DNA from 4 places in the Desulfitobacterium sp. LBE genome. Region 1 is predicted to be linked to each of the others. Evidence: riboswitches for the same ligand, from Rfam matches in the RefSeq annotation. Region 1 holds a riboswitch; each other region holds the start of a gene.

Region 1 (7,897 bases):
GGGATGTCATGTCGGACATGGTAGCGACTGCTTTCGGAAGCTTGGCGATGATGACTTCGGTATTGGTTTCGCCCGAAGGGAATTTCGAATATGAGGCGGCCCATGGTACGGTAACCCGTCACTATTATCAACATCTTAAGGGTGAAGAGACATCCACCAACCCCATTGCGACGATTTTTGCCTGGACAGGCGCCCTTAAGAAACGGGGAGAGCTGGATGGTTTGCCGGATTTAGCCGACTTTGCCGCTCAGTTGGAGGAAGCCTCATTAAAGACCATCGAAGCCGGAATTATGACCAAGGATCTGGCTCTGATCTCGGAACTGCCCAATATCAAAACCGTCAACACCAAGGATTTCCTCGAAGAAATTAAGAAAACTCTCGATACGCTCCGCCCATAGGCCAAGAGGAAAGGTTCCCCTATCTCTGCCTGAGATAAGGGGCCTTTCCCTTATCTTAGGCTGATTCAGTGCTCAATGACAGGGTGCAAAGGAATCTGAGACTTTGAGAAGGAGGGAAAATGTGTGAAGAAGGAATATCAGTTCAAATATGGTGAAGGTTATCAGAGTTTTCTGCTCAATCCGCAATATGTTATTCAAGAGCTCCATGCCAAAGCGATTCAACCTGTAGAGGATGTGGTTAAGGAAATCGGGAGAATTCTTGATGACCCCATCGCTTCTGCGCCTTTCAATACCCTTTTTAAAGCAGGGGATAAGGTGACGATTGTGGTCAGTGATATCACACGTCTGTTAAAGCTCCCTGACTATCTGCCCACGATTGTGAATCGCTTGAATAGTTTAGGCATCCCGGATGAGGATATGCTGATCCTGACGGCTACCGGAACTCACCGGGGACAAACTCCTGAGGAGAAAAAGAAGATTGTCGGAGAGGAGGTGTATGCTCGAATTGAGGTGGTGGATCATGACTGCGATCATTCGGAGATGGTGTATGTGGGAACAACCCCGCGGGGAACGGAAGTCGTTGTTAACCGCTTAGTTGTGGACCGGAAGGTTATTCTCACCGGAGGAATCGTTCATCACCTGATGGCAGGCTTCGGTGGCGGGCGCAAGTCCATTATCCCCGGAGTAGCAAGCCGGAAGACCATTGCTCAGAATCATCTGCATTCCTTAGACCCCAACGCTGAGCAGTCTAATCCACTGATTGGGGTAGGAGCACTTATCAATAACCCTTTACATGAAGATATGGTGGATGGGACAGGTCTTGTGAATCCTGATTTTCTCATTAATACCATTATGCATACTGATGGCCGGATTGCTAAATTTGTGGCCGGACACTGGCTAAAGGCTTGGGAAGAGGGCTGCGCATGGGCTGATGAGAACTATGGCGTGCCGATTGATAAGCAGGCCGACCTCGTCATTGCCAGCTGCGGAGGCTTCCCTAAGGATATCTCCCTCTATCAGAGTACCAAGACCTTATTTAATGCGGCACTTGCCGTCAAACCCGGCGGTACGATTCTTCTTCTGGCTGAGTGCCGGGAAGGCGCCGGAGCGGATGAGTTTTTCGGATGGAGTGAACCCCTTAAAGAGAAAACCCTTGATCCGGAGCTGCGTAAAAATTTTACCATTCCCGGCTACATCTTCTATGCTGCCGTGGAATCGGCCGCTAAGGCAAAAGTCATTCTCTACTCGGAGATAGAGTCTGAATTGGTTAAACCTATGGGAATGATCGGGGCCAACTCCTTCGCAGAGGCGATAGAATTGGCTGGGGTTGATCAGGAAAATCAGGATGTGATTTTAATGCCCTATGGGGGAGCAACCATACCGCTGTATCAAAAGAGATAAGGGCAAAGTAATGTGTAGTTATAAAAGGTGAAGTACAGAAGTTCAGTAGGAAACTTATGAAAATTTAATAGGGTGATTTTTAATAATTTAGTAGGATGGTGGCGGAGATGTTCAATATTCCTTTGCTGATTGTGATTCTTTATATTTTTGCCTTATTTGGAATAAGCTTTTATGCCTCAAAACGGGCCAAGGGAACGGAAGGGTTCCTCCTTGCCGGCCGTCAGATGACGACTCCCCTCATTGCTGTGTTGATTACAGGTTTAGCCATCGGCGGAGCTTCCACCATCGGTGTGGCGGAACAGGCCTATAATGTAGGTCTTGCTGCCGGCTGGTATAATGTGGCCTGGGGGGCAGGGGCAATTTGTATGGGAATTTTGGCGGCCGCCAAATACCGTAGTATGAATATCACTACAGTTCCCGAAATGTTTGAGAAGTTCTATGATGTCAAGGGCCGGGTGATCTGTGTACTGAGTCAAATCACCATTCAACTGGTCATAACATCCCTGCAATACCTGGCAGGGGGAGCGATCCTGGCTTCCTTGCTCCCTTCCGTGTTTACTCTGCAGTCGGGAATTATTACCAGTGCCATCGTTTTCATTGGCATTACTTTTGTCGGAGGAATGTGGTCTGCCGGCATTTCGAATATCCTGAATGTGGTTTTAATCTATCTGGGCATAGCCATAGCGACCATTGCTACCCTCATCAATCAGGGAGGGATAGCCCAAATCGCTGTCAAGCTTCCACAGGAGGTGCCTTATTTTCATTGGGTGGGTGGTCTGGGGTGGATTGCCATTGCCAGCTGGTTTGCGGTGATGATGACCCAAACCATGTCCCTGCAGGGTACAGTGCAGATTTCCTTAAGCGCTAAGGATGCCAAAACTGCACGGAATGGGTTTGTCATTGGGGGACTCCTGATGCTGCCCATCGGTTTCCTGGCCGCCTTGATGGGGATTGCCGCCAAGGGAATGTATCCGGATATGAGCGCGACTTTGGCGCTGCCCCAGATGATCATGTCCTTGCCGCCGGTTCTGGCCGGAATTACTCTGGCTGCTCTTTGGGCAGCGGACGTTTCCACAGCGGGAAGCTTATTGTTAGGCTCTGCGACACTGTTCTCACAAGATATCTATAAGCGCTTTTTACGCCCGGGCAGCGATGAGAAACATTTAATGTGGGTGACGAAGTTTTCGGTGATCGCTTTAGGTGCTCTGACCTTTATCTTAGCTTTAACGGTCAGTGGAATTCTGAAGACGATTATGATCGGGCTCAGTCTGACCACGGCCTTTACCATTGTGTTTTTATTCACGGTTTTTGCCCCGGGGCTTGCCCGGAGGAACTCCGCTTTTTATACGAATCTCGTGGGGATTGCCGTCATTGTTTTGTGGCAGTTTATCCCGGCGGTACGGGTGTTCCCTCATGTGATTTATTTGGAGTGGATTGCTTGTTTAGTGACGTTTTTACTCGTGCCTATCTTTGACAGACAGCCTATTCGACTTGGAAATAAGGAAGCTTCTGCATTAGGGCAAACTGCCAAGTAGGGCTGGAGTGTTGTATGTGTATAAAACCGAGGCTGGGCCTCGGTTTTTTGGTTGTCGGGAAGCAGTATTTCCGGAAGCCATTGAGCGTACTATACTAGTGACAAAAGAGAGCTATGGGATTAAAATAAACTTCTAGGACTCTGTGACTCTTGAAATTCTCAGTCCTGCGGAAAATTTAACCGCCGGAAATGTGAAGAACTAGGTGTTAAAGAGTACTGGGCATTAACGGATTAATAAGTCCGGAGGGAGGGGATTCAGATAAGTTTTCAAGGTGTGATCATCGGGGCAATGGCTTTTATCATCATCGGCGTGTTTCATCCCATTGTCATCAAAGGTGAATACTATTTCGGAAAAAGGATCTGGCCATTATTCTTGGTTGCCGGGATAGTCTTGATAGGCGCCTCTCTGTTCATCGCGAATAATATGCTTTCCGCCATCGTCAGTGTGACAGGCTTTTCCTGCCTCTGGAGCATCCATGAAATTTTTGAGCAGGAAAAACGGGTGAAAAAAGGTTGGTTTCCGGGTAATCCGAACAGAAGGTAAGTGGAAAGCCTGTCTTTGCATTTCTGTTTGGCTGCAGACTGGCTACAGGTCAAATGTTGCAGCGCTGCATCATTTGGCTTATATTCAACGGCTGGGCTCAAATTGGGGTGAATTGACTGTAGATTCTCAAAGTTTTAGGTGTTTACCCCATCTGTACTATGCTATAATGGCCGTAAAACTGAATCATGTCAAAACAGGTTTCGGAAGATGGAGCCATCTTTGATTAAAGGGGAAGCCGGGTGCAAGGCCCGCACGGTCCCGCCGCTGTAAGAGAGGAGTCTTTTCCTGCTCAAGTCAGAAGACCTGCCTGTTTTATGCCTATGACTCTCTACGAGCGATAGAGGGTATTGAACCGGGTTTAGGGACATAATAAAGAAATAAAGCAAAAGCTGGCTGCCGCGAAGAACGTGGCAGCCGGCTTTTTTTGCAGAAAGGGGCAAAAATATAAAGATCCTTTTTGATTTTTATAAAGTTTTTATAATTGGTTTATAAGATATTTAAAATAATAAAGTAAAATTAAAACAGGTGGATTGATGTTAAGGGTTATTTTAGGTAGAGGTTTCAGGAAGAGGGTGATGGATTGAGACCAGATAGAAAGTTTCATAAATTGTATCATGAGGAGTTTCATAAGGGCAGGCAGCACGGGGAATTTCGGGAATTGCGCAGGTCCATGAAGTTTCTGCGCCCGGTCGGCGTCCTTTTGAATTTGCTTCTTTTATACCTGCTCTTTCAATGGATCGGGCTCAAAGCCATTGCTGTATTTTTTGCCTTGATCCTCATCACCCGGGAAATACTCCAGCTCGGTTTTTTCCGGCGTCTGGAGAAGAGGGTCTTTAAACCGATGGAACAATTGAAGCAGGGCTTTGATGAAATCGCCAAAGGAAATTATCAGGTGTCAATTGAGCCGGAAGTCGAAAATGAATTCACGCAGCTGATTTACGCTTTTAATGAAATGGCTTTTAAACTGCAGGAAAGCGAAAGAAGCAATCAGGAGTATGAGAAAAACAGAAAGACTCTGGTGGCCAACATCTCCCATGATCTAAAAACGCCGATTACCTCGATCCAGGGCTATCTGGAAGTAATTCTTGAGGGGTGCGTCGGCGAACCGGAAAAAATAAAGCGTTACCTGGAGACGATTTACAGCAATACTGCCTATATGAATAAGCTGATTGACGATCTGTTTTTGTTTTCCAAGCTGGATCTGGACAAAGTGGCGATGAATTATGAAGTCCTGAGCATAGGCGCTTATCTGGACGATTTGGCCACCGAGTTAAAATTTGAGTTTGAAGAAAGGCAATTCAAGTTTTTCTATCAGAACAGAACGGATCGGGACTATGCGGTCACTATTGATGGGAAACGGGTGTATCAAGGGATCCGCAATATCATCGATAATGCCATGAAGTATGGGCCGGAGCAGGATTTAAAGGTGACAATGGAGCTATATGTTCAGGAAGATGATATCTGCATCGACATTGCCGACAATGGCCCGGGAATTCCGGAAGAGCAGCTGCCCCATATTTTTAACCGCTTTTACCGGCTTGACACGGAACGCTCCAAAGATTTCACAAGTACGGGACTGGGTTTGGCCATAGCCAAAGAGTTGATTGAAGCCCAGGGGGGCACAATCTCAGCTGCCAGCACAGACAGGGCCGGCTCCCGCTTTACCATAAAGCTGCCTATTAGTAAATCATCTTAATAAATCCTCTCAATACTTTGCTCCGCGCGAAATAGTGTAGTTCAATCATGACAATAGGATGGAGGGCCTATGGCAATGAAAAATATCCTGATCATCGAAGATGATGTCAATATTGCCGAACTGGAACGGGATTACCTGCAGCTTAACGGCTACCAGGTCGATATCGTCCTGGATGGAGCAACGGGGCTGAAGAAAGCTGTCTCCGGGACTTATGATATTCTGATCGTCGATTTAATGCTGCCCCAGCTGGACGGGTTTGAGATCATTAAAGAAGTCCGCAAGAAGTTGGAGATTCCCATTATCGTCCTGTCGGCCCGCAGTGAAGATATTGATAAAATCAGGGGACTGGATTACGGTGCCGACGATTATTTGACGAAACCTTTCAGCCCCGCGGAGCTCATGGCCCGCATCCGATCCCATTTGAAACGATACGAACGTCTGACCGGTAAGCACCAGGGCATAGAGGTGATTAATCACCGTGGGCTGGAAATCAATACCGCCTCCCATAAAGTCTATGTCAATGGCAAAGAAGTTCAGTTCACCGCCAAGGAATACGAACTCCTGCTCTTCTTTGCTTCCAACCCGAATATACTTTTCAGCAAGGAGCGCATCTTTGATCTGCTTTGGGGGGCAGAGTACTACGGGGATCTGGCAACCGTCCCGGTTCATATTCAAAAGATCAGGAAGAAAATCGAAAGAGACCCGGCCAACCCGGAATATATAGAGACCGTCTGGGGAACCGGCTATCGGTTTAATCCGTAAAATTTAATTTAGGGGAGTGTTGGTTTATGAGTGTAAGCATTAATTTAAATCGGTGTGATGGCTGTGGGTTATGTATCAGCCAATGTCCGGCTAAGGTATTGGAATTAAAAGAGGTTAAGCAGGCCGATTATAATCAGCTTAATATGATGGGAAAATTAAAGATCAGAGTCAAGGGTAATTCGAGAGCCTATGTCAGCAATGAATCCGCCTGTACAAGGTGTAAACTGTGTCAAAATAACTGCCATGAGCGGGCGATTAAAGTCGGTTGATGGGTTAATGCCATTTGAAATTCCCAAACGTTTGGGAATTTCGGAGCTTAAGAGGTGATCTAGTCCTAAGCAGGAGAACGAAACCATGTGAAATGCCCCAAATTTCCAAGCGCTTGGAAACTTGGGGCAAGATATTTATCAGAAGGGTTATAGCAGAGGAGATGGCTAAAAGCGGATACGAATCCGATTTTAAAGATTCAAATAATATTCGCATAAGTGATGGTATTTAGAACATATGTTTGGTGCAATTTTATTGAAGGAATAAAAGGTAATTATCCTAAAATCCAGGTATTAGTTACTCTATAACCTCAAACTATGATATATTAATATTTAAGTAAGAAGGGGAAGAATATGAGTCTTATTCACAATCCCCACAATAAATTTTTTAAAGAAACCTTTGGTGATGTCGGCACGGCCAGGAGTTTTCTGTAGAACTATCTTCCCCAGGAGGTTCGGGCACTGGTTGATCTGAAAACCGTCCTGCCGCAAAAGGACAGCTATATCGATCAGGAGCTGCAGGAAAGCTTTTCCGACCTGCTGTTTCGAGTGAGGATCCGTGGGAATGAAGGATACTTCTATTTTCTGTTCGAGCATAAAAGCTCCCCATCCCAAAGCATAGCCCTGCAGCTGCTGAAATATATGGTCAGGATATGGGAAAGTAAGCTAAAGGAATCTCCGACAGATAGACTACCGGTCATCATTCCGCTGGTAATCTATCACGGTCAGGAGCAATGGAACGGTCCGCTGAAACTATCTGGGATGATCGACTATTATGAACAGCTGCCTGATACGGTAACCCAATATATCCCGGAGTACAGATACATCCTCTACAACCTCTCCACATACACTGATCAAGAACTGGTCAGCAATATGTTGCTCCTGATTGTATTGAGGGCGATGCGGGCCATCTTTATCAAAGATGAAGAAAATTTCTATACCATCCTGCATGAATTAGTTCTCAACTTGGAGAAGGTGGAAGACAAGGAAAAGGCGAAGCAATTCTTTGAAACCTTGATCATATACATCTTAAGTACCCGGCAGGACCTGGAGTTGAAAAGAATTTACGAAATAGCCAAGGAAGTTTCACTGGAAAGGGGTGAAATGATGATGACTTTAGCAGAGAAGCTGATTATGGAAGGTATGGAAAAGGGCATGGAAAAAGGCCGAGAAGAAGGCATGGAAAAAGGCAAGCTGGAAGTAGCCAAAAATTTGCTGGAGTTAGGGATAGAGATGGATAAGATCGTGAAGGCTACAGGACTGCCGGAGGATGAGATAAGAAAACTTATGAACTGA
Region 2 (7,897 bases), 3.0 Mb from region 1:
AGCACTTTTTCGACGATACAATTATAAGGGGAAGCAATAAAATCATCATACTCTTCTACTTTGAGCCCTTCCACCTCCGGATGCTGCAGAAAACCATTGGACCCCATGACAAAGTTTCGCGAACCCAATATCTTATAGAAGGACGGCATTCTGAAGGCTGAGACAGGCAGGAGATCGGAATAAAAATCTTCGCACACTTTCTCGAAGCAAGCCTCTAAATCCGTCGTATCCCATTGGACCTTTTTTAAATCCATACCGGCATATTGAATAGCAAATTCATGGGTAAACATTGACATAATGGGCACCCGCTTGGGGATTTTCCCGTCAATCAGATCCGTGAATAACTGTGTTCTTTCAGCCATCTTATCAGACATGTTGTTCCACCCACCTCTGACAAATTTTTACGCCCTCGGCGGCATTGGTTGTAAACATATCGGCTCCGATCTGTTTGCAGGCCTCCTCGGTGACAGGGTTGCCGCCGATGATGACCTTCACCTGATCCCGCAGGCCCGCCGCTGCCAAAGCGTCAACCGTTGCTTTCATGGAATCAATGGCCAGGGTAAGAACTCCGCTCATCCCCAATATTTCTGCTTTCACCTCTTTTACCTTGTCCACAAAAACCCCGGGTTCCACATCGATGCCCAGATCATGGACGACAAAACCTGCCGCCTCCACCATACTGGCAAAGATGTTTTTGCCAATGTCGTGCATATCCCCCTGAACCGTACCCACAACGATGCTGCCTACCTTGCTGCTGCTGTCTCCGCCAATCACGGGTTTCAAAAGATCAAATGCCTGGCTTAAAAGTTCACCGGCGAAAATAAGGTCACCAACATAGTACTCCTTTTTTTCATAAAAGTCTCCGACGATGCTCATTCCTTTTTGACAAGCCGCAACCACTTGGTTGGCCTCCGCCATACTGGGCTTGGAGGCAACAAATTCCTCCAATAAGCTTACTACTTGTCCTTCGTCCAGATCCCCAATGGCCTGTGTCAATGCATTTAAATCCAGCATCCTTTTCACTCCCTTAATGTTTTTAATAACCGGAAAGCTACATATACCTGTATATACAACTTGGGACAAAATAAAAGATGTTCTATGGTTTTATATTAACACGCCAGAACTATTTGTCAATATCAAATATTCAATCAATTTGTACTACTTTCGCGCTTAATTCACAGCATCCCTAAGTTTAAACCGACCCGCAAATACAGCCCGCCCCCTAAGCATAGCAAAAGAACTCCTAGAATCCAGTAATCCATTGCCGTCGCAGGGTGTTCATGGCTGGGGATTACCGAGGCCCTATATCCGTAACCGCGGTTCAGCATACCTTTGGCCAAGTCCTCGGCAATCAAAATGGCATTGACAAATAAGGGGACCATAATCGTAAGATAGGTTTTGAGCCGCCCCATACTGCTTTGCTCATTGAGCCTGACACCCCGGGCCCTTTGCGCTTCGATAATCAGCAATCTTTTTTTATCCAGAGTGGGGATAAAGCGCAAGGCCGTCGTGATCATAAAGGTTATTTCCGCTGGAACTCTAAGCTGATTCAAAAACAGCATGAACTCATCCAGGGGCGTCGTTAGGGTCAGCAGGGAGGACCCCAATACCATAATAAGCAGGCGGCAGATGTAATTAACCCCCGTTAAAAAGCCGCCTACGGACAAGGCAACCCGCCCCTCATTGGCTGCGGAGAAAAGAATAACCTGACTTATTTCGCTCTGAAATCTTTCCGGGGGGTAGGTTATGCCGGTAAAAAGAAGCAGAAAGAGACAGATGGGCATTAAAGGCCGGATCATCTGCCAAATTCTCTGATAAGCGATTTTGCTTTGCAGTGCTAATATTAGGATACCAAGCAAAAAGCTCAAATTGTAGAGAGGGTTTTCAAACAAAAAACACCAGATTACAACCACCAGAAAACCCGCTATTTTGGTACGGATATGGAGACGGTGCAGCAGAGAGTCTCCTGGCAAATAGTCTATAAACAAGATTTCCTCTCCCCCTCCTCAATGATCTGAAACAATGCCCGCCTGAATTCCGCAGCCGATTGCGCTTGATAGCCCAAATCCTGCAGTCTTTGATTTAAGACACATAATTGGGGAGGAAGGACTGCCGCCTGCCGGAGCATGGACTCATCAGCAAAGGCCCCCCAGGGAGGGGCATCCCCCATCACCTGACCCCCCCGCAAAATGATCACCCGTTCTGCATAGTCGGCAACGCTGTCCATATCATGGCTGATCATAAGAATGGTGGTCCCCTCTCTATGGAGCTGCTGAAGCAGCTTCATGATTTTCTCCACTCCCACCCAGTCAAGACCTGTTGTCGGTTCGTCAATGACGAGAATTTCCGGGGTAAGGGCTAAAACGGAAGCCACGGCGATGAACTGCCGTTCCCCTTTACTTAGAGTGTAGGGATGAACCTGGCGATAGTTTTCCAGGCCGGTTAAGGCCAAGGCCTGGGTGATCCGCTCTGCAATCTCCGCCCGGGTAAAGCCGGCGTTCTTCAGGCCAAACTCCAGCTCCTTCTCCACTGAGACGGAAAAGATCTGGTGATCAGGGTTCTGAAACACATAGCCCACGGTTTTGGCCAACTGGGCCGTATCAACATCTTTGGTATTCAGACCCTTGACGATAACTTCCCCCTGGGTGGGCTTAAGCAAGCCATTGATGTGTTTGGCTAAAGTGGTTTTTCCGGCTCCGTTGGAGCCTGCCAGAGCCACAAATTCTCCTTTTTCAATGGTCAGATCGATTCCCTGCACGCCTATTTGTCCCGATTCAAATCGGTGCACAAGCTGCTTAATTTGAATCAAGGCTGAATTCGGCGGTCTCTTCTCTGCTTCCTTTTCTTGATGGACTTTGCCTCTTGCCGGCGGCGCAATCAGCGGGGCCACTCTGTTGTGTAGGGCTGGCTCCCCTATTAATTTGCGGATCAGGGATTCGGCCTCGGCAACATCCAAAGGAATGTCCTGGCCTTCAATCCATCCTCTTTGGCAAAAACTCCAGCCTAATAAGCTGACCGGCAAGGGCTTGATCCCGAATTCCTGCAAAAGAGGGATATTGCGAAAAAGCTGTTCCGGCGCCCCTTGCCAGGCAATTTTCCCGTGCTTAAGCACGATAACTTCGTGGGCTCTATGCAGGATTTCTTCACTGGAATGTTCAACGACCAGAATCGTCCGCTCTCTTTCACGACAGAGATCATCCAAGGTGCGATAGACCTGGAACCGTCCTTCCGGATCCAGTTCAGAAGCCGGTTCATCCATGACCAATAGTTCCGGTTCCAGGGCCAGCACCCCGGCGATCACCAGCCGTTGTTTTTCTCCGCCGGACAGCTCTGCCGTAGAGCGCTGATCATAGCCATTCAGCCGGACCTTGGCCAAGGCTTGGGCAACCCTTTGCTGAATCTCCGCCAAGGGTATGCCGAAATTGCGGGGACCAAAAGCCACGTCCTCTGCCACGGTTCGCCCGACGATCTGACTTTCTGCATCCTGAAGCACCAGCCCTACTTGTTTAGCCAGGTCCTGCACCCGGACCTCACCTGTGTCTTTCCCTCCAATCCTGACCTCTCCCTGCAGCTCTCCTTGCAGAAACTGGGGAATCAATCCATTCAGACACAAACTTAAGGTTGTTTTTCCCGCTCCTGTGGGACCCATCAAGGCGATGAATTTTCCTTTGGCCACTGTCAGGCTGATTTGTTTTAAACTCTCTTCTTCAGCTCTTGGATAACGATAAGAAACATCTCTTAATTCAATCACTCTCTCCACCCCAGCACTCCTCTAGATCAACCGGCTTCCTTTAAGCGCTTTATAGGCTAAGGCCGATACGGCAACATTCAAGACCGACCCTAATAACAGAAAGGGCATTAACCCTAAGACTGCACCCATACCACCCATGGGGAATACGGAAAAGGCCGCCACCACACCATTGAGGAGGGATGTAATAATCACGGCAGGAATTAAACCGATTTTCTTATTGACCAGGCGATAGATCAAGGCAAAGACAGCCATTTCGATGGCGATGACCAAATGCATAGGAATTCCCAGGGGAAAACCGACCACCGCCGAGGTGAGCAGATGACCTATGGCAATCACAAGACAGCCTTCTATGCTGCCAAAAGCCAAAGCGCTGAAAAAACCCGGAGCAGAATCCAGGGCCACTGTCCCCAGCGGGCTGGGAATTTTGATCAAGGCGCCTACCGCACTCAAGGCAAGAAAGACTGCCATGATGGCAATCCGTCTGATATTCTGGGCTGATTTGGGGACCGTTGTTTTCTTTGCAGGTTCAATCATTGTTATTCTCTCCTTTATTTCTTCTTTTCTTTTTGTTTCGTTTCGTTTAATTTAGTTTCATTTTGTTTAAATTTAAATGCTGCATTAATATTCTTCCTGGAGCTTAGTCTTTATTTCCTGTCCTGTTTGGAAGGCCTCCACCTCCGCCTCCATCTCCTCCAGCCTGCCGATCTTATGGATGGGCAGCTTGCCGAAAGCCCCTAATTCAATATCCTCTGCTGCCGTATAAATGAGGCAAGTAGAAGGTCCTGCCGATTTATTGAGATCAAGTTCACATTGGGTATCTTCTCTGAATCGGGCACCGACAGCTTGGGCAAGGGCTTCGGCTTCACCCCGTATCCCTTGGGAGCCTATGGGAATAATGTCATACACCCCAGGAATATTAAGCAATTGAATAAGATGTATCCCCTGCAGAATATCCGGATCTTCCGGGTCAGCCGCCTCAGTTCCCACTTTGGGGAGCCCCAGACAAAACAGGCTGTTGCCCGGCCTGGCTCTGCCAATGCGAAGTTTATCCTGATCGCAAAGCCCTATGACCGTAATGCCTAAGCCGGTTTGTTCTGTGGGCATATTCTTTTCCGTGCTGACGGCCGCAGGCAGGGAGAGCAGATTCATAGCCTTTAGCTCTTCTCTCACCCCCTTCATTATTTCTTCCCCTGCGGGTATGGGTTCATTGGCAATGGCAATGCTGAGCATCTGGGGAACTGCTCCCACCGCCAGCACTTCCAATAAAGCTACCCGGGCCGTCATCCTGCCGGTTACCCTCCAGGGAACTTTGACTGCATCCAGCTCTTTCTCACCAATAGCACCGCATGAATCGCAGGCTGCGACAAGATATTGAGCATCATTCAGGGCAACCACCTCAACATCTCTTCCCTGATATCCCAAGGCCTTCAACTCTCCTCTCCAATAATTTTTATAAAAATAAAAAGTCCATAGCCACCTCGCTTCTCCTTGCAGACAAAGCAAAATGACCATGAACTTTACCAAACTTCATGTGTCCCCAGATCCAGGCAGGTCTCCTGACTTCGAGTCATTGTCTCCTTGCTGCCTTCCCAGTTACCCAGTGGCATTCAGCGCTGAGACTCCTCTTTACAGTGGCGGGTCCGTCCGGGAATTGCACCCGGTTCCCTATTCTCCCTTCTTGACGAAGGGCACCTGAAATCCTTAAATTGTTAAAACCTACTAAATTCAGTTTAGCCAAAACCAGAATAATGTCAAGTCAAAAATTCGTCCTATTGCCAAAGTAAGGGGTTGTTCTATCTTCTAAACTAATCAAGGCCGGAGGATTGTTCCTATTGAAACAATCCTCCGGCCTGATCCATCTGCTTTTGAAATTTATAATTTATAGGCCTGCTTGCTCCCGCAAAGCAGAGGCTTTATCGGTCTTTTCCCATGGCAGGTCCAGATCGGTGCGGCCAAAGTGTCCGTAAGCAGCCGTTTGGCGGTAGATGGGACGGCGCAGATTCAGAGTCTTAATGATCCCTGCCGGACGGAGGTCAAAATTATTTTTGACCAGTTCGCCGATTTTTTCCTCGTCAATTTTGGCGGTTCCGAAGGTTTCCACCAGGACGGATACGGGCTGGGCTACCCCGATGGCATAAGCCAGCTGGATTTCACAGCGCTCAGCCAAACCGGCAGCCACTACGTTTTTAGCCACATAACGGGCGGCATAGGCGGCAGAACGGTCGACCTTTGTGGGGTCCTTGCCGGAGAAGGCTCCTCCCCCATGGCGGGCCATGCCGCCATAAGTATCAACGATGATCTTGCGGCCGGTTAAACCGGCATCCCCTTGGGGACCGCCGATGACAAAACGGCCTGTGGGGTTAATAAAATAACGGGTGCTCTCATCCAGCAATTCCGATGGGACCACGGGAAAGACCACATGTTCCAGGAGATCCCGGCGAATCCGCTCCTGAGTTGCTTCCGGATGATGCTGAGTGGAGATCACGATGGTATCGATACGGACAGGGCGATTATCCTCATACTCTACCGTCACCTGAGTCTTGCCGTCGGGACGGAGGTAATCCAGGATATCCGACTTGCGGACTTCACTGAGGCGGCGGGCCAGGCGATGGGCCAGATCAATGGCCAGGGGCATATAGCTTTCCGTTTCGTTGGTGGCGTAGCCGAACATCATCCCTTGGTCGCCGGCGCCAATGGCTTCGATCTCTTCCTCGCTCATCTCGCCGTTTTTGGCTTCCAGAGCTCTATCCACTCCCAAAGCAATGTCGGCGGATTGCTCCCCGATGGAGGTGAGCACGGCACAGGTATCGGCATCAAAGCCATATTTGGCCCGGGTATAGCCGATTTCACGGATGGTTTGTCTTACTGTGCTGGGAATATCCACATAACAATTAGTCGTAATTTCACCGCTGACTAACACCAGGCCGGTGGTCACCGAGGTCTCACAAGCGACCCGGGCATTGGGATCTTTAGCGAAGATAGCATCTAAGATGGCATCGGAAATCTGGTCGCAGATTTTATCGGGATGTCCTTCTGTGACCGATTCGGAGGTAAACAGTTTTTTTGCCAATGAAGTCACTCCTTTTCACTAAGGCGCTCAGCAATCTCCTGAACCAGCCGCCGAGCTACGTCTAATTTGTTCATTTGGGGCAGATCGATTTTCTTCCCATCCGGGAAAAGCAGGCTCACGATATTCGTAGGGCTGCCAAATCCCGCTCCGGGCTGGGTTACGTCATTGGCCACCAGCATATCGACATTTTTGCGCTGCATCTTGGCTTGAGCATGCTCATAAAGGTTTTCCGTCTCAGCGGCAAACCCCACCAGAAACTGGTTTTCTTTCTTCCTGCCGCATTCCGCCAGGATATCGGGATTGGGCACAAGTTCCAGAGCAAGATTTGTCCCAGCTTTTTTGATTTTCTGCTCAGCACTGACCGCGGGCCGGTAATCGGCAACTGCTGCAGCTTTGACCACAATATCCATCCGGGCAAATTCGCCCATGACCGCAGCATGCATTTCCTGAGCTGTCATAATATTGATTCGCCTTACTCCCGGCGGGGTGGGCAGTTCATTGGGCGCAGAGACAAGGGTTGTTTCCGCACCGGCCTCCCTTAAGGCTTCAGCCACGGCAAACCCCATCCTGCCTGAAGAACGGTTGCCGAGATAGCGGACCGGGTCAAGGGGTTCCTGGGTTCCCCCGGCGGTGACCAAGGCTTTTTTGCCCACCAACACTCCTGAGGCGGCAAAAAAACTCTGCAAAGCCTCCACAAGTTCCTGGGGCTCACTCATACGGCCGTCGCCATCGGTGCCGCAGGCCTGAAAGCCTGTGGCCGGTCCCAGAATGCGTACGGAACGTTCCTGTAACCGTTTCAGGTTCTCCTGGGTAGTTGGATGATGGTACATATGATGATTCATGGCCGGAGCCACAAAGATAGGGGCCTGCGTGGCCAGCAGGACAGTGGAGAGAAAATCGTCGGCAAGGCCCACGGTCATTTTGGCCAATAGATTAGCCGTAGCCGGAGCAACCAATACGGCATCGACTGCTTCCGCCAGGGCGATATGCTCAACATTCCACACCTTAGGCTCTGCGAACATATCCACATAGACCGGGTTACCGGAAAGGGTCCTCAGGGTTAAGGGGGCAATAAA
Region 3 (7,897 bases), 1.2 Mb from region 1:
TCCGCCAGCATGATCGGACAGGTTCTGGTGGAAGAATCCGTCCTGGGCTGGGAAGAGCTGGAGCTGGAAGTGGTCCGGGACTCCAAAAACCAAATGATCACCGTCTGCTTCATCGAAAACATCGACGCTATCGGCGTCCATACCGGGGATTCCTTCTGCAGCGCCCCCATGCTGACCATCTCTCAGGAGCTTCAGGAAAGGCTTCAGAAATACGCCTACTCTATCGTGGAAGCCATCGAAGTCATCGGTGGGACCAATGTCCAATTCGCCCATGATCCCAAAACCGACCGGGTGGTGATCATCGAGATCAACCCCCGTACCTCCCGCTCCTCCGCCCTGGCTTCCAAAGCCACCGGGTTCCCCATTGCCCTGATCTCTTCCCTGCTGGCCGCCGGCCTGACCCTGGATGAAATCCCCTACTGGCGGGAGGGAACCCTGGATAAATATACTCCCTGGGGTGACTATGTAGTGATCAAGTTCGCCCGCTGGGCCTTTGAAAAGTTCAAGGGTGTGGAAGACAAACTGGGCACCCAGATGCGGGCCGTGGGTGAAGTCATGAGCATCGGCAAAAACTATAAAGAAGCCTTCCAAAAAGCCATTCGCAGTTTGGAAATAGGCCGTTACGGCTTAGGCTTTGCCAAAGATTTCAACACCAAGACCCTCCCCGAGCTTCTGGAGCTGCTGAAAACCCCTACCAGTGAACGGCATTTTATGATGTACGAAGCCCTCCGCCAAGGGGCTGATCCGGCGGAGCTTGCCGCCATCACCTATGTCAAGACCTGGTTCATTGAACAAATGAAGGAATTGGTGGACCTGGAAGAAAAGATCCTGGAGTATCAAGGCCGGGAGCTCCCCGCCGAGCTCCTGATCCAAGCCAAAAAGGATGGTTTTGCCGACCGCTATCTGGCCCAGCTCTTAGGTATTTCTGAGACGCAAGTCCGCCGGCAGCGCCTGGGGCTGGGGTTGACCCAGGCCTGGGATGCCGTACCTGTAAGCGGGGTAAACAACGCCTCCTATTATTACTCCACCTATAATGCCCCGGACAAGGTCACCACCAGCCAGAGGGAAAAGGTCCTCATCCTGGGCGGCGGCCCCAACCGCATCGGCCAGGGCATCGAATTTGACTACTGCTGCGTTCACGCCGCTTTTGCCTTAAAAAACCTGGGCTATGAAACCATCATGATCAACTGCAACCCCGAGACCGTATCCACCGATTATGACACCTCGGATAAGCTATATTTCGAGCCCCTGACTGTGGAGGATGTCTTAAGCATCTATGAAAAAGAACGCCCCATCGGCGCCATCGTCCAATTCGGAGGCCAGACACCCCTGAATATCGCCGCCCAGCTCCAGGAGGCGGGAGTAAGAATTCTCGGTACCGTACCGGAAGTCATCGACCAGGCTGAGGATCGGGATCAGTTCCGCAAAATGATGGAGAAACTGGCTATCCCCATGCCCCAGGCAGGTATGGCCAGCACTCTGGAGGAAGCTTTGGCAGCGGCGGAGATGATCGGTTATCCCGTCATGGTTCGTCCCTCCTATGTCCTGGGAGGCCGGGGCATGGAAATTGTCTTTGATGAAGAACAGCTGCGGGAATATGTGGCCGCCGCCGTGGACATCACCCCGGAACGCCCCATTCTTATCGATAAATTCCTGGAGAATGCCATCGAAGCAGAAGCCGATGCCGTCTCAGACGGTACTCATGCCTTCGTCCCTGCCGTTATGGAGCACATCGAGCTGGCGGGGATCCATTCCGGAGACAGTGCCTGCGTCATTCCTCCCCTGACCATTGCCGACCGCCATTTGCGCACCATTATCGATTATACCCAGCGGATTGCCCAGGAACTCCATGTGGTAGGGCTTATGAATATCCAGTACGCCATCGCCGAGGATAAGGTCTACGTCTTAGAGGCCAATCCCAGAGCTTCCCGCACCGTACCCCTGGTCTCCAAAATCTGCAACACCCCCATGGCCAGGCTGGCCACGGAGTTGATACTGGCTGATTATACCGGGCAAAAGAACGATATCGCAACCAACTTCAAGCCTGCTCAGATCTCCCATTACGGCGTCAAAGAAGCGGTCTTCCCCTTTGACAAATTCCCTGAAGTAGATCCCGTCCTCGGCCCGGAAATGCGTTCCACCGGAGAGGTTTTGGGCATGGCCAATTCCTTCGGCCTGGCCTATTTCAAGGCTCAGGAAGCAACCCACTCCTCCCTGCCCTTCAGCGGAACCGTCCTTATGAGCATTGCCGAACAGGACCGCTCTTCAGGGGTCATCGAAATCGCCCAGGAATTCCTCAAGCTGGGCTTTAAGATCAAAGCCACTCAGGGGACCCGGAAATTCCTTCAGGATCATAGCATTGACGCCGAATTCATCCATAAAATTGAGGAAGGCCGTCCCAATATCACTGATGGTATTATGAACGGCGAGATCCAATTGGTCATTAACACCCCCATCGGCAAACGCAGCCTCAAAGATGATTCCTACATCCGCAAGACCGCCATTAAGTATAAGATCCCTTATATCACCACCACCCCGGCCGCCTTAGCCAGCGCCAAAGGAATTGCCGCATCTCAGGAGGCGGCAGCCAATAAAACCGTGGTTAAATCCCTGCAGGAATATCATGGTGAGATAATGTAATTTCGGTAATATAATTCAGATCATATAATTTGGCTCATGTAATTAGATAATGTGATTTAGATCGTTGACAGTCCCCTTGCTTTTAAGATATGATTTTATCAGTCTTAGCTCAACTGGTTTTCGGTTGCACACCCCTATATATAGTGTTTTTTTATAAACTTTCATCTATATATGGTGTTCAACGAGATTTTGATGTATAATGAGACTGGTTCATTAATAAGGAATCTCATAGGTGACTGTACAACCACAGTTGAAAAGGGAAGCCGGTTAGAGGCCGGCACGGTCCCGCCGCTGTAAGGGAAATATACTTCTTGGCATTACCACTGAAAGGGTTTCGGGAAGGTAAGAAGTATAGATGATCCTAAGTCAGAAGACCTGCCTATGTGTATACCACCAACTCTACGGAGGATAGAGTATGTTGGGCTGCTAACGGCATGTTGTTTTTAGCTTCTCGGCATCTCTGTCGGGAAGTTTTTGTTTCGGATGTCATCATGAGTCCCTGAACGATGATAAGAGATCAGATTGAGAAAAGAGGTAGATTGTATTTGATTACTAAGATTCGCAAGCGCGACGGACGGGAAGCTCCTTTTAACATTGAAAAAATAGCCAACGCTATCTTTAAGGCAGCCAGTGCCACAGGAGGCAAGGACTATCAATCCTCTCTCCTTCTTGCGGAAGAAGTGGTCAACTACCTTGAGGTTAACCTACATAAAAAAGTCCCCTCTGTGGAAGAAATTCAGGATGCTGTGGAAAAGATCCTGATCGAAAGAGGCCACGCCCGCACAGCCAAGGAATTCATTCTCTATCGGGCGGAACGGACCCGTGTCCGGGAAATGGATACCCGGCTTATGAAGGTCTATGAGGAGCTGACTTTTAAAGAAGCCAAAGATAATGATATGAAGCGGGAAAATGCCAACATTGACGGAGATACCGCCATGGGCACCATGCTGCGCTACGGCTCCGAAGGAGCTAAACAGTTTAATGAGATGTTTGTCTTAAAGCCCGAACACTCCAAAGCCCACAAAGAAGGAGATATTCACATCCATGATATGGATTTTCTCACCCTCACCACTACCTGCTGCCAGATCGATATTATTAAACTTTTCAAAGAAGGCTTTGGGACCGGCCACGGCTTCTTAAGAGAACCCAATGATATCCAGAGCTACAGTGCTTTGGCTTGTATCGCTATTCAGTCCAACCAAAACGATCAACACGGCGGCCAAAGCATTCCTAATTTTGATTACGGTATGGCGCCGGGAGTAGCCAAAACCTATATTAAGCTTTATAGACAGAACCTGCTTAAAGCCTGCGAGCTTTTAATCCATCAGGATGTGGATCAGGAAGAGCTGGAAGCCCATCTCAAGGATGTATTCTCAGCCCTTGCCAACCAAGGGCATACACCTACCCTTTCCTCTGACCCGGATTATTTTGAGCAGGAAGCCGCACTGCTTCAAACCCTGCCTAATCTTAAGCTGGACATGCCTACCATCCGCAAAGCTCAGGAGTTTGCCGTCAAAAAAGCTCTTGCCGAGACGGATAAAAAAACCTATCAGGCTATGGAAGCTTTGGTCCATAACCTCAATACCATGCACAGCCGTGCCGGAGCCCAAATTCCCTTCAGCTCCCTCAATTACGGCACGGACACCACCCCGGAAGGCCGTATGGTGGTCAAAAACCTGCTCCTGGCCACCGAAGCAGGTCTGGGCAACGGCGAAACCCCCATCTTCCCTATCCATATCTTCAAAGTGAAAGAAGGGGTTAATTATAATCCCAGTGATCCTAACTACGATTTATTCCAGCTGGCTTGCCGGGTCAGTGCCAAAAGACTTTTCCCCAACTTCTCCTTTATTGATGCTCCCTTTAACCTGCAATACTATGTCCCCGGCAGGCCTGAGACGGAAATTGCCTACATGGGCTGCCGCACCAGGGTGATCGGCAATATTTACGACCCTTCCCGGGAAACCATCTTTGGACGGGGAAATCTCAGCTTCACCACCATTAACCTCCCCCGTCTTGCCATCAAAAGCCACCAAAGCCGCACCGAATTCTTCGCCATGCTGGATGAGAAAATCGACCTGGTTATCAATCAGCTCCTGGAACGTTTTGAAATTCAAGCCCGTAAAAAAGTCAAGAACTTCCCCTTCCTGATGGGACAGGGAATCTGGCTGGATTCCGACCAACTGGGCTGGGATGATGAAATTCGCGAAGTGCTGAAGCACGGCACCCTTTCCATGGGCTTTATCGGACTGGCTGAATGCCTTATGGTCTTAACCGGGCAGCATCACGGGGAATCGGAAGAGGCACGGGAGCTGGGACTGGAGATTGTTCAGCAACTGCGCCGGCGCATGGATGAAGCAGGACGGGAATACGGGCTGAATTTCTCTCTCTTGGCCACTCCTGCCGAGGGCCTCTCCGGCCGCTTCATCAAAATGGACCGGGAGCTTTTCGGCAGCATCCCCGGTATCACAGACAAAGAATACTACACCAACAGCTTCCATATCCCCGTCAGCTTCCCGATCAGCGCCTTTCACAAAATCACGATTGAAGCCCCCTACCATGAGCTGACCAACGCCGGCCATATCACTTATGTGGAGGTTGATGGCGATCCCACTCAAAACTTGGAGGCTTTTGAGAAAATTGTCCGTTGCATGAAAGAATCCGGCATCGGCTTCGGTGCTGTCAATCATCCTGTGGATCGGGATCCCGTCTGCGGATATACAGGAATCATCGGCAACGAATGCCCCCGCTGCGGCCGCGAAGAAAGCACTGCTCCCTTTGAGCGCATCCGCCGTATCACCGGCTATCTGGTGGGAACCTTGGATCGCTTTAACGACGCCAAAAAAGCCGAAGTCCGGGATCGGATTAAACACCTGAATTGCCTTGACTCCTCCATCGGTGAGAAAGGGACGCTTTAATGATGGACTCCTGCATCCGGATCGCAGGAATCATCGGGGAGTCCATTGTGGATGGCCCGGGCATACGCCTGGTGGTGTTCGCCCAGGGCTGTCCCCACCACTGTCCCGGCTGCCATAATCCTGAGACTCATGCTTACGAAGGAGGAAAAAGTGTTGCCATCGCGGAAATTCTTCAGCGTTTAGCCATGAACCCTCTTCTAGACGGCATCACCTTAAGCGGCGGGGAACCCTTTGCCCAGGCGGCCGGCTTTGCCTTGCTGGCACAGTCCGCCCGGCAGAGAGGCTTCCATGTCATGACTTACTCAGGATATACCTATGAAGAACTCACTGCCTCAAGTGAACAGAACCCCGCCTGGGCTCTCTTGCTGGAACAGACGGACCTCCTGGTGGACGGGCCTTTCCAATTGGCTGAAAGGAACCTTCTCTTACCCTTTAGGGGTTCGGAGAACCAGCGGGTTATCGATGTGCAGGAAAGTTTGAGACAGGGTAAGGTTGTTCTGGCCTCGGTTTAAATTCACAAAGAAACGCAAAGAAAAAGACCCTTGTGCTCATTGAAAAAGGTTTGGCTAAACCGCCAGGCTGTGCTATAGTAGATCCAGAGGAGGGATTGCCCATGGATATAGCCGCTTTATCCGTCGTTTCCAATCAGGTTCAGCTCAAACAGCAGGCGTCGCTATCGGTCATGAAGATGGTTATGAATGCTTCTCAGGAGCAGACGAATTCTCTCTTGGCTATGACAGCGGGGATGTCCGGTGAGATGGAGTCATCTGTTAATCCTCATCTTGGCAGTAAACTTGACGTATTAGTATAGGGATATCCTTATACCCCCACTTATCTATAAGCTAAAAAGACCCCTTGCCGGTGAACTCATTTTCCCTGGCAAGGGGCCTTTTCGTACTTACGAATGCTTATTCTATTTCATAGTATCACCGTGGACGAACTACTCACTTAACCGTTCTCGAATTCGTTCTACTAATTCACCAAAAGCAGGGACATATTTTCCCTTTATATCTTGACAAATCCTTACTGCAGTCATTTCGTTGTAAATATGAACAGTAGCATTCCTATCGTCCAGCATGGAAAGCCATAACTCCTCATTCCCAATGACTTCAGTGGCGAAGGCCTCTCGTAAGATTCTCTTTGGAGAATTTAGACCGATTAACCCTTCGTCCTCAAAGACGGCCTGCAAAGTTTTCCATGCTAACTCGAAAGTAAACTCAAAACGCTGTATTAATCCATCTCTCATTAAATCATCATTTCCGTCATACCGGTTACTTCCCTCTTTGAGTCGCGCATATGCTTTCTCAAAATTATCTAACTTAGTGTAGGGTTCGCTCATAGAGGGTAACACCTTCTTTCTTGATATTTTCCAGCAAACGTGAATCCATATGTTTATCGTGGAATAAGATATCTAATTTCAAAAGGGTTCTTAGGTCATCGAACTCACTAAGAAGGCTTCCTCGTTTATCGAATTCAGGCAGTGGAAAAATGACCAAATCAATATCACTAAGCCCTTTATTATCTCCTCTGGCACGGGAGCCGAAGAGAATAATTCTTTCAACTGCATATTTTTGCCCAATGTTTTGGATACTCTCCACTAGTCTTTTGTCTAAGTTCACGTTAACCATCCCCTACACATAATCCCCTAAAGGAGGGTCTCCCCCCTCCCCAATCCTTCAGGATTCGATACGTTCAAAACGCTCATACTAGTGTACACTTTTCCAGACAAACCCATTATACCATTTTCGCAAGTAAATTCTTAGCATAAAAATTCAAAGAAAAACCACCTTTTGTTTGGACAAATTGTTGGGCACAAGAAGCCCCGCAGCCAATACAACTACGGGGTTATCTAAAAAACAATTTACAATTTTCAAATGAACTCTGTCCCAAGGCTTGACTATCAATATCCTCTTGAATAATCCTCAAAGCAATCGAGACACACCTTTTTCCCCTCCTGGAGCCTCATTTTATGCTCAGGCGCGCCTTCTCCGCAGACTTCACAGATCACCGTCTTAAAGAGGCGGGCCTGCTTAGGCAAGGTAAAACCAGGCTTTTTAAACTCAAAGACATCATCCATAGGAGCAGTCAGGATATAGTTTTGACGTTCCTGACGATCCATTTCACTTGAAGAGGGCTTAAGAACGATGCGCATACTTTCTCCGGTGTTTCTGCTGAAGAAGCTGAAGGCCATTTTCCCGGTGCCGCGATAGATCAGATTACCTTTACCAAAGCTGCACCCCGTAATCACCTGCACGGCGTCTGCTCCGCAGGCATCATTTTCCGTTACACACACGACTTCCTCATCCTGAGAAAACTTAAGGCCCATTTTTTCCTGAACTGCT
Region 4 (7,897 bases), 1.1 Mb from region 1:
CCCCGATGGTAATTGCTGCTAAAACCAAGAGACCGCTCCCCATAATCAGCATAATTTTTCGACGGCGATTCATGACGAGCCTCCTTCCCGGATTTGAGGATCGACAATCCCATAGATCACATTGGCCAGGAAATTTCCCGTAAATACAAAAAGCACACTAAATAAGGCAATACCCAGCAGCAAAGGAGCATCTCCTTTCAATCCGGCATGGGTAGCCGCGTTTCCCAGACCAGGATAAGAAAAAACCTTCTCCGCCAGCACCGACCCGCCAAACAGTTCACTGACCGAAGCGAATTGCAGCGTTATGCCGGGCAAGGCGATATTGCGCAATCCGTGACGCCTAATAATCTCCCGGGGTTTTTCCCCCCGGGCTTTAGCAAAAAGGACATATTCACTCTTAAGTACGTCAATGAACTTCTGACGGGTATGAAGGGCAATGCCGGCTACACCGGTAATGCTCAAGGTTAAGGCAGGTAGAATCAGATGATAAATTTTATCACCTAGAGTAACCTCATGGGCCAATTTATTGATGGGGGCTGCCAATCCTAAGGGAAACCACTGTAAATAGACAGCAAAAACCATTAAAAAGAGTAAGCCCAGCCAAAAAAGCGGTGTGGATGCCAATATCAAACAAAACGTTTTAATAAAGCGGTCGATCCACTTCCCCTTATTCACGGCAGCGATAATGCCCAAAGTAAACCCCAGCACCCCGGACAACACCCAGGCTACTCCCATCAAGGCCAGCGACGCCCGGAAACGCTCGCCGATAACCTTCGCGACAGGCTGGCGATAAGTGATAGATTCGCCCATGTCACCCTGAAGGACATGGGTTATCCAGATGCCATAGCGCTCTACAGGCGATTTGTTAAGACCCCAATGTTCAGCGATATTCGCCCTTTGCTCTTCGGAGACGTGGGCATCACCCAAATAAGCGTCGATCGGATCAATCGGCGACAGCGCAATAAGCATGAAGCTGATTAGACTCACGGCCCCAAGCAGAGTCAGCATCCGTACTAAAGTACTGCTGAAATAGCGCCCCAATCCTTTATATACCGTGGTACTCATACTACCAGGACCACTCATTCATATTTTCTACAATGGAAATCCCCTGCCCCCGGGTTGGCAATTTCTGCAAAGAGAGGATCTTCAGCCCTTCTTTGACAAGATAAGTGACTTCCGGACGAACGATCCACAAGTACGGAATATCCTTTTGCGCAAGAGCCTGGCCTTCCTGCCAGTATTTATTTGCCTCGTCAGAGTTCGTTGCCGCAAGGGCTTTTTGGATAACCGCATCAACCTCCGGATTGGTATAAGAAGCCGGGTTGCCGATAACCGCTACACCAATTTGCGAAGAATCATAATAACGATAGAATTCTATGGGATTAGGCTGACCAAAGACCCAGCAAGTCGGTAAATTCCTCGCTTCCCGGCATTCCGACCAAGGTGCGGATTTGGGGATAATCTGTATTCCCAGCTTTTTCACATCTTCTGCCAGAGCAACGACCGTATTATAACGCGCCAGATCATTGCTTCGTCCTGTTATCACGATTTCCGCCTTAATATTATTTTTCTCCCGGATGCCGTCCCCGTCAGTATCTTTCCAGCCGGCATCTTCCAAGATCTTTTTCGCTTCTTCAACCTGGTTGTCTTTAAACATGTCGCCATTACTCCAGGGAAGTTCCTTCGCCGCTCCATAAGTAACTTGCCCAAATCCGTTCAAAGCGTTTTGGGTAATGAGCTGCCGGTTTATCCCAATGTTCAAGGCTTTGCGAATCGCCGGATCACTTGTGACATTATTGCCTACTTTTTGCCCTGAAGGGTCGGTCGTTTCCGGAATCGTTGGCAGGTTAATGGTAAAAGCATCCATGGCGGACATTCTATATAGTTTCATTCCGTCAACCGGCGTGCTGGCAAATTCAGATTCGACAAGCACCAAGTCCAACTGCCCTGATTTCGCTGCCGCCAGAGCCGCATCTTCATCCAATTTTAAGATGGTTACTTTCTTAAACTTCGGTATTGGGCCGTAATAATGTTCATTCGGTACCAGGATCAACTTCTGATCAACTGCAAATTCGGCAACTTTCCAGGCACCGGAGCCCATCGGATGATCCCCATAGTTTTCATTATAGAGATGCTTGGGGACAATTCCCACCTCGCTTAGATTAAAGACAAACGTAGACCAGGGGGCTTTTAAGCGGAAAACAACAGTACTTTCGTCTAAGGCTTCAACTGAATCTAGCATGGTCAGATCCGCAGCGGAAGCTTTACTTTTGGTTGTTTCAAAAGTAAAGACCACATCTTCCGAAGTTAAGGGATGGCCATCAACAAATTTTGCATCATTGCGGATCTTAAAGGTGTACGTTAATCCATCGGTACTGACATCATAAGAGGTAGCCAAATCATTGACCAATTGGTTATTTTCTTTGACTTGCAACAAGTGACTGTGAAATATATCCGGCGCCCATACGCCATAGCCTGTGGTCGGATCAAAACCGCCCGCTACTAAATTGACCCCAGCCGAAATAGTAATCTCGTCTTTTATGACATTTTCTGTGATATTTTTTCCGCCGTTAGAAGCAGAACAGCCCACCATCAGCATTAGTCCGGCGAGCAACAGCAATAATACTATTTTTCTCATATGGCCTTCTCCTTTTATTCTTGATTTTAATAGCATGTTATATCAACTGGAATATGGATATTTCGCTATCCATTTTCACCTCCTTATGGCGAAAGAGTCTCCCCAATAATAAATCTCCCTGCAATGATGCAGGGAGAACTTACCTTGAACAAGCCTAAAAAAGCCTTACTAGTGTACTTAATCAGCTTTCTAAAAGGCAGGTCTTCTGGCTCTCGTGTCATCCTCCTCCCACGCCTTCCCATCTCTAAAAAAGACAGTGACATTCTGGGGATTCGTCTCCGATTACAGCGGCGGATCCGCACCGGACTTATACCGGTTTCCCTATTCTCCCTATGGGCACCTTAAGCTATGTATTCGGTTTTAAAGCAAACAAAACCCATTTTCGCTAAGAAAATGGGTTAAAGCACAAGTGCAACCGTCATATCCCTTTTTCCGCGAAAGGCGTAGACAACCAGTATTAGGCAGGTTTCCTGACTTGCGGGTCTTTGCTTTCTTTCTCCTTCCCGGATAAAACCAGTGGTTATAAAAGAAGCTCTCCGCATACAGTGGCGCGACCGTCCAGGAATTTCACCTGGTTCCCTATTATCCTCCGATAAATCAGAGGCACCTAAAAACTGAATATTTAATTCACTTATATTGTTTATAACATATATTATGACAATTAACAACCCAAAGATCACTCGAGATTCAAACGCTTCTTCAAAATAGTATTGGTGATGGCGAAGTAAGCAGCCGTGATCAGTGCCGACTCAATCAGTATGAAGGCAATGAAAAGGTGGATCTCCGTGTGCATAGTGAGAAAATTCCCCGGGGTAATATTCCAGGCATTGCCATGCCCTATTATAAAACCAATCCCCATGCTGATCATTTGGGTTAAGGTATTGAGTCCGATAAAGGCAGCAAAGGAGGCCAGAATACGGTGCTGATTAAACAGGTGGCCAACAGCAATCGAGGCGTAGAGGATTAAAATGGCCGATGCCAAAATGAGGAAGATCCCGATCACAGCCTCGACGGAATACAAATAAACCGATGTGCCCAGATAACCCCATAATGTGCCAAAGAGTTGGGTCAGCTCCCTCATAATGTGCTCCCAGTCCCCTGCTTTTAAAGCGATGAGTATGATGGAGAGCATGGCCACGAAGAAACTGATCACTAACCAAAACATGGAGATCAGCATCTTACAGACAATGTGCTGCCAGGGTTTGACAGGGAGAGTGAACATCAGGTAGCCTTCTTCAGAGAGAAGATTCTTATAGAAACGCTGAATCGTCATAATCAAGGTCATAACAAAGATACCGGCCATGATAAAAATATAAACAGCCATACTGATGACCGCCGGAGCCTGCCAGTGGTGGCTGGAACTTACTCCCAGCATGAAGCGGTTAATCAGGGCGAAAACCAATAAAGCCAGGTATAAGGGCAGGAAAACTCTTCCTGTGGCTTTCAACTCATATTTCATCAACTTACTTAGCATTTGAACACCTCCCGGAATAAGGCATCGACGGATTTACCTTTTTCACTGCGGATTTCATCCACTGTGGAGGTCAAGACAACTTGACCTTGATTGATAAAGACAACATAATCGAGGATATTTTCAATTTCAGAGATAAGGTGGGTGGAGATGAGAACAGTTCCCTTTTCATTGTAGTTGCTGAGAATGGTTTTCAGGATATAATCCCGGGCTGCCGGGTCCACTCCGCCGATAGGCTCATCTAAGAGGTAAAGATCCGCTTCACGGCTCATGACCAGGATGAGCTGAACTTTTTCTTTGGTGCCCTTGGACATGGTCTTAAGTCTGTCATGAGGATTGATGTTGAGGTTTTTCAGCATCTCGAAGGCCTTTTCCGGCTTGAAATCCTCATAAAAGTCCTGGAAGAACTCAATGATTTCGTGAACTTTCATCCAATCATTGAGGTAAGTTTTTTCCGGGAGATAGGAGATTATTTTCTTGGTCCCGATACCCGGCTTTTGGCCATCGATCAGAATCTCGCCCCCGCTTGGGGTGAGCAGCTCATTGGCCAGTTTGATCAGGGTGCTTTTCCCGCTGCCGTTAGGTCCTAAAAGGCCCACGATCTGACCCCGTTCCAAAGTTAAGTTAATCGTGTTCAGGGCCACCTTGGTGCCGTATTTCTTGGTCAGCCCCTTGCATTCCAGGATTGGGTTCATTTCTTCATCTCCTCTGCCATAGTGTTGATGATGGTTAGGATCTCTTTTTGTTCAAAGCCCATCATTTTCATTTTTTCCAGAAATTCAGCAATTTGTTCTTTGGCTACTTGGGTTTTGGCCATCTCTACCATATGCGCATCCTCCGTTACCGATCGACCGCTGGTGCGGTGGGTTATAATCAATCCGTCCTCTTCCATTTTGGCTAAAGCTCTTTGCATAGTATTGGGGTTAACAGCCGCCTCTTGGGCCATATCCCGGACCGAAGGCAGTTTTGACCCCAGAGGGTATGCTCCGGAGAAAATCTTCAGCTGAATCTGCTCAATTAACTGGGTGTAAATCGGTCTGTCCGTCTTTAAATCCCATGACATGGTCTCACCTCTTGTCTCAGTGTATTATTGTATTAATTTCTTAATACAATAATACACTATTCTCTCTCGATGTCAAGATAGGTTATATACTTTGTTCCATCATTATATTAATAAGCAAGTGAACGGCAGTAAAAAGCCATGATCGGAAGGATAGTTCTCCCAATCATGGCTTAACTTTTCATGGCTTTACTTTATACTGAACTGAAGTCTCGTTCAATCCGCTGCTTTAAAATTATAAACCGGCTTAATCTGAGCCACGATCTCCACCGTATCGTGGATGTTTTTGATGATATCTTCCATGGGCTTGTAAGCTAAGGGGCATTCATCCAAAGTTTCTTTGTTGACCGATGTAGAGAATACCCCTTGCATCATTTCTTTATATTGGGTCAAGGTCAGGGAACTGCGGGCTTGGGAGCGGCTCATGAGGCGGCCGGCTCCGTGCGGAGCTGAATAGTTCCAGTCCGGGTTGCCTTTGCCGATACAGATCAGGCTGCCGTCCCGCATGTTGATGGGAATCAGGAGCCGTTCATCCTTTTGGGCTGAGACTGCGCCTTTGCGCAGAATCATGTGCTCTGTATCAATGTAATTATGAATGGTCGTGAACTGGTCCACGGCCTTGAGTTTCATCCCTTTAAGTATTTCATCCGCCATGGCTTTCCTGTTTAGGGCCGCGAAATGCTGGACAATTTTCATATCGTGGATATAGTCCTGAAAAAGTGCTCCCGAAGCATAGGCTAAAGCCTTGGGAACATCCGTTAGGACCTCTGCCTTTTTCCGTCTGACCTCTTTGGGAATTTCCTTATCCCGCCCTGCGGCTTTCAATTCGGCGATCAATCCTTCGATATCGGCCTTTGTGGACTTATTTAAAGCCCGATAAGCCTCCTCTTGATACAGCTTAGCTACTTCATTGCCTAAATGGCGGCTCCCTGAGTGAATTACTAAATAATAAATTCCCCGGCTGTCTTGATTGATCTCGATAAAATGATTGCCCCCGCCCAGAGTACCGATGCTTCTGCGGGCACGGGTTAAATTGACTTCCCTTTTGCATTTGAGATCATCCAAATCAATACTCTCATGAAAACGGTGCTCCTTATTGCGGATATTAAAGCCGCTGGGAATTTTCTCATAGATCAGCTTATCCAGTTTTTGCAGTTCAAGGTGTGAACCTTCAAGCTGGGTTACTTCCATGCCGCACCCTATATCCACACCGACCAAATTAGGCACCACTTTATCTTTAATGGTCATGGTCGTGCCAATGGTACATCCCACACCGCTGTGAACATCAGGCATGATGCGAATCTTGCTGTCCTTGACAAATTCTTGATCGCATAAGGTTTCGATCTGTTGGCTGGCTCCTGCCTCCATCGTCTCGGTGAAGACCAAAGCGTGATTGTATTGACCCGTGATCTTGATCATGGTTTATCCTTTCGCAGCTTACTCTTAACACTCTGTCTTCTATTTGAAGAATAGTACAGACAGCTTCCAATCGGAGTAAAGGTGACGGCAAACAAATTATGCTTGGACAAGAATTCTTTCGATCTCTACTACATACATGGTGTGATAATCTTTCAGGGGATAATTCTTTTCATCCAGGCCCTCCACACTAAAGCACTCAGGTTTTAGTTCCTGGGCATAGAGCTTCTTGCCGAAGAGTGTCATGTTTGCTTCTTCAAAATAGGGAGTTCCATCACCTGCTTTGAGCACGGTTAAGCCGGATTCTTTAATCTTCTCCACATCTCTCCCGGATACACGTCCCAAATAGCCCAGCTGTTTTTTGTAAGAGCCGGGGAAAAAGGATAGAGACAAGGTAGTGGAACCATCCACAAACTCCTTGGTGTAGCGTGTGGGGCGAATAAAAATATAAGCTACATTCTTATTCCACAATACCCCAAAACCGCCCCAGGAGGCTGTCATGGTGTTGACTTTTTCATCTATGCCGGCGGTAATAAGCATCCATTCTTTGTCCAAAAGCTGAAAAGGGCTATGTACAAATTGTTCCGGGGTAATCTCTTTAAATTCGCGCATTTTACAAATCTCCTTTAACCTTGAAGTATTTCCATACACCGTACTAAGAATTTCTCTATGGTCTGCTCTTCTTCCTGCTTTTTTTGAGGAGTCATTTCACCTCTTCCTAAACGGTCGCAAAAACCAAGCAGGGCTATTTCCTCAATAGAAACTTCCGCGGCCATTTTTTTAACATTGGCAAAGGGCAGGCCTTTGACGACAAAGAGAATCTGCATATGCCAGCGGACCATTTTGGCGACTTGGTGGATGAATCGTTCATCCCGGGTTAACTCCCGGAGGAATTGGCCGGTCAGCTTCTCCCCCACTGCATCATGATCATAGGAAGTGATCCGCCCTTTGCGCATACGGGTGGTGGGGGCTTTGCCCAGGTCATGAAGCAAGGCGGCCCACATCAACACCTGGGGGTTTTTGCTGAGATGTTTTCTCTCCGCCGCGTTATCCAGAACCATCAGGGTATGATTCCAAACACTGCCTTCAGGATGATGCTTTGGAGATTGAGGGGTATCCTTCAGCGCTCCCAGCAGAGTAAAAGGATATTCAGTCTCAATTATTCCTGCCTTGTTTAATTCTATTATGAAGTTTGACGGTTTATTATCATTCATGAGGTGATTGTCGATTTCCTGAAAAGTTAGGCTTGGCATAGTCATTTCCCCTCGAATCATTTGATCTTTTTCCTACCTGCCTTTTAGTTTACCCAAAA

What was found. A riboswitch is a leader RNA that binds a small molecule or an ion and turns the genes downstream of it on or off. The one in region 1 is predicted to bind cobalamin.
Region 2: it holds a riboswitch for cobalamin, as region 1 does, so the genes downstream of both, DESLBE_RS23445 (AIR synthase related protein) here and DESLBE_RS09305 (HAMP domain-containing sensor histidine kinase) in region 1, are expected to answer to the same signal.
Region 3: it holds a riboswitch for cobalamin, as region 1 does, so the genes downstream of both, DESLBE_RS14830 (anaerobic ribonucleoside triphosphate reductase) here and DESLBE_RS09305 (HAMP domain-containing sensor histidine kinase) in region 1, are expected to answer to the same signal.
Region 4: it holds a riboswitch for cobalamin, as region 1 does, so the genes downstream of both, DESLBE_RS04125 (ABC transporter substrate-binding protein) here and DESLBE_RS09305 (HAMP domain-containing sensor histidine kinase) in region 1, are expected to answer to the same signal.

What each region holds. Positions count from the first base shown of each region.
Region 1 covers NZ_VLKD01000001.1:1,961,868-1,969,764, reverse strand. The annotation lists gene DESLBE_RS09325 (NADP-dependent isocitrate dehydrogenase) at 1-398, shown strand, start outside; gene larA (nickel-dependent lactate racemase) at 522-1,799, shown strand; gene DESLBE_RS09315 (sodium:solute symporter family protein) at 1,907-3,334, shown strand; gene DESLBE_RS09310 (DUF4491 family protein) at 3,593-3,877, shown strand; cobalamin riboswitch at 4,056-4,203, shown strand; gene DESLBE_RS09305 (HAMP domain-containing sensor histidine kinase) at 4,458-5,573, shown strand; gene DESLBE_RS09300 (response regulator transcription factor) at 5,649-6,335, shown strand; gene DESLBE_RS09295 (4Fe-4S binding protein) at 6,362-6,604, shown strand; gene DESLBE_RS27270 (hypothetical protein) at 6,935-7,198, opposite strand; gene DESLBE_RS09290 (Rpn family recombination-promoting nuclease/putative transposase) at 7,085-7,897, shown strand.
Region 2 covers NZ_VLKD01000001.1:4,971,894-4,979,790, reverse strand. The annotation lists gene DESLBE_RS23470 (uroporphyrinogen decarboxylase family protein) at 1-374, opposite strand, end outside; gene DESLBE_RS23465 (cobalamin-dependent protein) at 367-1,014, opposite strand; gene DESLBE_RS23460 (energy-coupling factor transporter transmembrane component T) at 1,176-1,988, opposite strand; gene DESLBE_RS23455 (energy-coupling factor transporter ATPase) at 1,979-3,760, opposite strand; gene DESLBE_RS23450 (ECF transporter S component) at 3,773-4,285, opposite strand; gene DESLBE_RS23445 (AIR synthase related protein) at 4,370-5,182, opposite strand; cobalamin riboswitch at 5,280-5,462, opposite strand; gene metK (methionine adenosyltransferase) at 5,631-6,821, opposite strand; gene coaBC (bifunctional phosphopantothenoylcysteine decarboxylase/phosphopantothenate--cysteine ligase CoaBC) at 6,827-7,897, opposite strand, start outside.
Region 3 covers NZ_VLKD01000001.1:3,123,095-3,130,991, forward strand. The annotation lists gene carB (carbamoyl-phosphate synthase large subunit) at 1-2,640, shown strand, start outside; cobalamin riboswitch at 2,854-3,038, shown strand; gene DESLBE_RS14830 (anaerobic ribonucleoside triphosphate reductase) at 3,186-5,555, shown strand; gene nrdG (anaerobic ribonucleoside-triphosphate reductase activating protein) at 5,555-6,067, shown strand; gene DESLBE_RS14840 (YjfB family protein) at 6,169-6,366, shown strand; gene DESLBE_RS14845 (nucleotidyltransferase substrate binding protein) at 6,496-6,894, opposite strand; gene DESLBE_RS14850 (nucleotidyltransferase domain-containing protein) at 6,875-7,183, opposite strand; gene DESLBE_RS14855 (FmdE family protein) at 7,456-7,897, opposite strand, start outside.
Region 4 covers NZ_VLKD01000001.1:826,482-834,378, forward strand. The annotation lists gene DESLBE_RS04115 (ABC transporter permease) at 1-73, opposite strand, end outside; gene DESLBE_RS04120 (ABC transporter permease) at 70-1,065, opposite strand; gene DESLBE_RS04125 (ABC transporter substrate-binding protein) at 1,067-2,638, opposite strand; cobalamin riboswitch at 2,816-2,997, opposite strand; cobalamin riboswitch at 3,081-3,264, opposite strand; gene DESLBE_RS04130 (hypothetical protein) at 3,315-4,112, opposite strand; gene DESLBE_RS04135 (ABC transporter ATP-binding protein) at 4,106-4,804, opposite strand; gene DESLBE_RS04140 (GntR family transcriptional regulator) at 4,801-5,172, opposite strand; gene DESLBE_RS04145 (RNA-splicing ligase RtcB) at 5,386-6,588, opposite strand; gene DESLBE_RS04150 (flavin reductase) at 6,685-7,197, opposite strand; gene DESLBE_RS04155 (HD domain-containing protein) at 7,212-7,859, opposite strand.